DNA from 2 places in the Kineococcus aridisoli genome. Region 2 is predicted to be linked to the other one. Evidence: riboswitches for the same ligand, from Rfam matches in the RefSeq annotation. Region 2 holds a riboswitch; the other holds the start of a gene.
What was found. A riboswitch is a leader RNA that binds a small molecule or an ion and turns the genes downstream of it on or off. The one in region 2 is predicted to bind S-adenosylmethionine.
Positions count from the first base shown of each region.

Region 1 (2,372 bases), on a different contig from region 2:
TCGCCCGCGAGGTCGCCGACCGCGTGCTGTTCCTGCACGAGGGCGTCGTCGTCGAGGAGGGTTCCGCCGCCGAGGTCCTCGACGACCCCCGCCACGAACGCACCCGCGCCTTCCTGGCCAAGGTGCTCTGACCCGCTCCCCACCCCGCTCCCGCGAACCCGGTCCGGCGCAGCGCCGGACCGCCCTCCGGCCTGCCCTCGGCAGGCCCGACCCCCGAGGAGACCCCGTGATCACCCGCAGGACCTGGCTCGTGTCGCTCGCCGCCGCCCCCGCCCTGCTGTCCGCCTGCAGCGGCGCGTCGGCCGACCCGGCCGCCGCCCCCGCCGCCACGCCCGCGGCCTCCGGCGGGGTGGACACCAGCCCCGAGCAGGCCGGCCGGCTGACCGTCGAGGCGGTCCCGGAGATCGCCGCGAAGGTGCCGCAGGAGATCCGCGAGCGCGGCACGCTCGTCATCGGGACCACCGGCAGCGGCAACCCGCCGCTGAGCTTCCGCGCCGACGACGACGAGACCGTCATCGGCGTCGAACCCGACATCGCCCTGCTCGTCGCGCAGGTGCTCGACCTCGAACCCGACGTGCGCACGACGTCGTGGGAGAACCTCTTCCTGTCGATGGAGTCCGGCCAGTACGACGTCGGGTTCTCCAACATCACGGTCACCGAGGAGCGCAAGGAGAAGTACGACTTCGCCTCCTACCGCGTGGACACGCTGGCCTGGGAGGTGCCGCAGGACTCGCGGATCACGGCGATCGACGGGCCGGCGGACGTCGCGGGCCTGACGGTGTCGGTCGGCTCGGGCACCAACCAGGAGAAGGTGCTGCTCGACTGGGACGCGCAGAACAGGGCCGCCGGCCGGGAACCGGTCACCGTCCAGTACTACCAGCAGGCCTCCGACACCTACCTGGCGCTGCGGTCCGGCCGCATCCAGGCCGCCTTCGGACCCAACCCCACCGCCGCCTACCACGCGCTCGTCGCCGGGGACACGAAGGTCGTGGGCCTGGTGCCCGGCGGCGGCACGGTGCAGGCCGACATCGCCGCCACGACGCAGAAGGGCAACGGCCTCGTGCAGGCGCTGGCGGACGCCCTGAACCACCTCATCGGGACCGGCGCCTACGCGAGCACCCTGGAGCGCTGGAACCTCGCCGACGAGGCGGTCCCGGTCTCCGAGGTCAACCCGCCCGGGCTGCCGAAGGCCGGCTGAGCGCCCGCGGTCACCGGCGGGGGAACACCCCCGCCGGTGACCGCGTTGACCGCCTCACGGGGGCGTGGGACCCTGGGAGCAGGTCACGAGCGCCGACGCGAAGCCCCGGCTGGTCGGCCGGCAACCCTCTCCCGTGCGTGGGGTGCCCCGGGTGATGACCAGGTCCGCGGAAGGCCGCGGGCAAGGCGTGGGCGCCGCCCGGCGCCTGCCGACGACGTGGAGGAGCTTCGACATGCAGCTGCGGATCCCGGTGCCCCGGCCGGCGGGGGACGGTCTCGTCCTCGAGGTGCGCGGGACGGTGGAGCACGGGGACGCCCGGGGGCGCACCCTCGGCTTCCCGACCGCGAACCTGTCGCTGCCCGACGAGGACGAGCACCTGCTCGACGGGGTGTGGGCGGGCACGGTGCAGGTGGACCCCGCCCTCGACGGCCCGGTGCACGTGGCCGCGGTCTCGGTGGGGCGGCGGCCGACGTACTACGCCGCCGACGGGGTGCGCCTGCTGGAGGCGCACCTGCTCGACGTCAGCGCCGACCTCTACGGCCGCGAGGTGCTCGTGCTGCTGCACCGGCACCTGCGCCCGCAGCTGGCGTTCTCGGGGTCCGAGGAGCTCGTGGAGCAGATGCACCGCGACGTCGAGGCCACCCGCGCCTGGGCCGCGGAGGCCGCGCGACCGCTCGCGGGCTGAGCCGGGCGGGACCGCTCCGACGACGACGGGGCGGGTGGAGGGGTTCCCCTCCACCCGCCCCGTCGTCGTCTCAGGTGCCGGGCAGGTCCTTCTCGAAGGCCAGCGGCCCGATGGTCTGCGGGTCGGCGTCCAGGTCGAACAGCGGACGGTAGCCGCAGCGCAGGTACAGCGTGCGCGCCTCCGGCTGGCGCGGGCCGGTCGTCAGGTGCAGGCGGGAGTACCCGGCGCGGGTGGCGCGCTCCTCCAGCTCGGCCAGCACCCGCCGGCCCAGCCCGCGGCGGCGGTGCGCGGGGTGGGTCCAGATGCGCTTGAGCTCCGCCGTGCGCTCGTCGTAGCGGCGGTAGGCGCCGCCGGCGACGGCACCCCCCTCCTCCAGCAGCAGCAGGAGCACGCCGTGCGGCGGCTCGAACTCGCCGGCGGGGAAGCGTTCGAGCTCCTGGCGCACCTGCTCGGGGGTTCCGCCGTAGCGGGTGCCGTACTCGCGGGCGA
Region 1 is NZ_JBJLSF010000010.1:16,512-18,883, reverse strand. It holds gene ACRYM2_RS04705 (amino acid ABC transporter ATP-binding protein) at 1-131, shown strand, start outside; gene ACRYM2_RS04700 (ABC transporter substrate-binding protein) at 227-1,198, shown strand; SAM riboswitch class IV at 1,280-1,391, shown strand; gene ACRYM2_RS04695 (riboflavin kinase) at 1,353-1,883, shown strand; gene ACRYM2_RS04690 (GNAT family N-acetyltransferase) at 1,954-2,372, opposite strand, start outside.
Region 1: another riboswitch for S-adenosylmethionine. It lies ahead of ACRYM2_RS04695 (riboflavin kinase); the one in region 2 lies ahead of ACRYM2_RS15350 (ABC transporter ATP-binding protein).

Region 2 (2,372 bases):
CTTGTTGGACCCCGCGCTCTGCTCCCACTGCACGCTCAGGCCCGCGTCCTCCAGGATCTTCCGCTGGCGCACCACCAGGCTCAGCGGGTTGTAGAAGGCGTAGTCCAGGCGCACCCGGTCGCCGCCGGAGGCGCCGGAGGAGGACCCGCCGCTCGCGACGGCGCTGCCGCCGGCGGACTCGCCCTGCACGCACCCGGCGGCGGTCAGGGCGAAACCCCCGGCGAACAGGCCGAGCAGGCTGCGGCGGGCGAGGACGGTCGACGGTGCGGACATGGTTCTCCTCGGGAGCGGGGTGGAGCGGGGGGTGGAGCGGGAGGGAGGGCGGGGCCTCAGGAGGGCGTGCGGGTGGTGCGGGGGACGCCGAGCAGTTCCAGCAGCTCGACGCGCAGCGCGGCGAGCTGGGCGTCGGCGCGGTCGCGCGGTCGCGGTGCGTCCACCCGCAGGTCGCGCACGACCTGCGCGCCCCGGTCGCCGTCGGCGGCCAGGACGAGCACCCGGTCGGCCAGGTGCAGGGCCTCGTCGACGTCGTGGGTGACCAGCAGCACCGTGGTGCCGGAGTCGCGCTGGACGCCGTCGAGCAGGTCCTGCATGCGCAGCCGCGTCAGCGCGTCCAGCGCGGCGAACGGCTCGTCGAGCAGCAGGACGCCGGGGCGGCGCACCAGGGCGCGGGCCAGCGCGGCCCGCTGGGCCATGCCGCCGGAGACGCGGCGCGGGCGGTGCCCGGCGAAGTCGGCCAGCCCCACGGTCTCCAGGCGGTGCAGGACGGCGTCGCGGCCCTGCGCGCGGGGGGTGCCCAGGGGCAGCCCCAGCGCGACGTTGCCGGCGAGGTCGCGCCACGGCAGCAACCGGGGTTCCTGGAACACGACGGCGGTGCGCCGGCCGGGCCCGCGCACGGATTCACCCCCCACGGACACCGTTCCGCTCGTGGGCCGGTCCAGTCCCGCGACCAGGCGCAGCAGCGTCGACTTGCCGCTGCCGGAGGCGCCGAGCAGCGCGACCGTGCTGCCGGCGTCGATGCGCAGGTCCAGGTCCTGCAGGACGCGGTGGCCGCCGAAGGTGCGTTCCACCTGGCGGAGTTCGACGTCGAGCGCGTCGACGAGTTCTGCGGACGGTGCGGCCGGCAACTGCTCCTCCATCGGTCCTGGCGTGAGCACCACGGACGGGTTCCGGCCAGGGAACCCGAAGAGGTTGCTGCGGCGTCGTCGAGCCAGGTCTCTCGGCCGCTCTTGATGGTCGGCACATCAAATGCTCAACCGGCCGCCGCTGTCAAACCGGCGTCCCCCGGACGGGGGCGGGACCGGCGGTCAGCGGCCCGGTGCGGCGACCGGCTCGCCCGCGTCGTCGAGCTCCAGCACCCCGCCGACGGGCAGCTGCACCGCTCCCCCGACGCCCAGCCGGCGCGCCTCGGCGACGAAGCGGCGCCCGGGTTCGACGAACCGGTCGCCCATCGTGCGGCTCAGCGCCACCGGGTGCAGGGTCCCCCAGTGCACCGGGACGCTGACCGCGGGCCGCACCCGGGCGACGAGCGCGGCGGCCTGGCGGGGGTCCAGGTGGTGCGGGCCCAGGGTGTGGCCCCAGCCGCCGACGGGCACGAGCGCGACGTCGGGCGCCCGGCCCGCCACGTCGAGCACCGCCGCCCAGCGGTCGAACTCGCCGGTGTCGCCGACGGCCCACAGCAGCAGGTCCTCCCCGCCGGCGGCCGCCGGGCGGGCGGGGAAGGCGCCCGGGACGCGGACGAGGTGCTGCACGGCGAGCGCGTCGGCCGGGGCGCTCTCGGCCCAGCCCGCGGTGCGGTGCCCGGCGTGGTGGGCGGGCAGCGCGCTGACCTGCACCTGCACCTGCCCCGCGGCGGCGTGCAGCGCCAGCGTCCGGGTCGCGCCCACCGCCACCTCGACCACCCGGCTGCCGCCGCGCAGCCGCCCGGCCAGCCACAGCGCCGAGCGCGGCGGTGCCACCACGAGGTCCGGGCGCGAGCTGCGCAGCGACGGCAGGTCGCAGTGGTCGTGGTGCAGGTGGGAGACGAGGGCCAGGTGCGCCCCGGCCGCGTCGGTCGCCGCCGGGACGGGCGGTCGGCGGCGCAGGTGCGCGAGCCCGCGGCGCAGCACCGGGTCGGTGAGCACGCGCACCTCGCCCGCAGCCGTGGTGACGTCGACGGTGGCGCTGGAGTGGCCCAGCCAGCGCACCCGCGCGCTCACGAGAGCACCTCCCGGCCGCCGCCCGCACCGCTGCCCGCACCGCTGCCCGCACCGCTGCCCGCACCGCCGACCGCACCGCCGACCGCACCGGGCAGCGCACCCGCGGCCTCCGCCCGGGCGCGGCGCAGCCAGCGCTGCAGCTGCTCGTGCACCGCCACGGCCCCCACCAGCGGTGCC
Region 2 is NZ_JBJLSF010000057.1:8,024-10,395, forward strand. It holds gene ACRYM2_RS15345 (aliphatic sulfonate ABC transporter substrate-binding protein) at 1-273, opposite strand, end outside; gene ACRYM2_RS15350 (ABC transporter ATP-binding protein) at 330-1,136, opposite strand; SAM riboswitch class I at 1,130-1,236, opposite strand; gene ACRYM2_RS15355 (MBL fold metallo-hydrolase) at 1,305-2,195, opposite strand; gene ACRYM2_RS15360 (alkaline phosphatase family protein) at 2,192-2,372, opposite strand, start outside.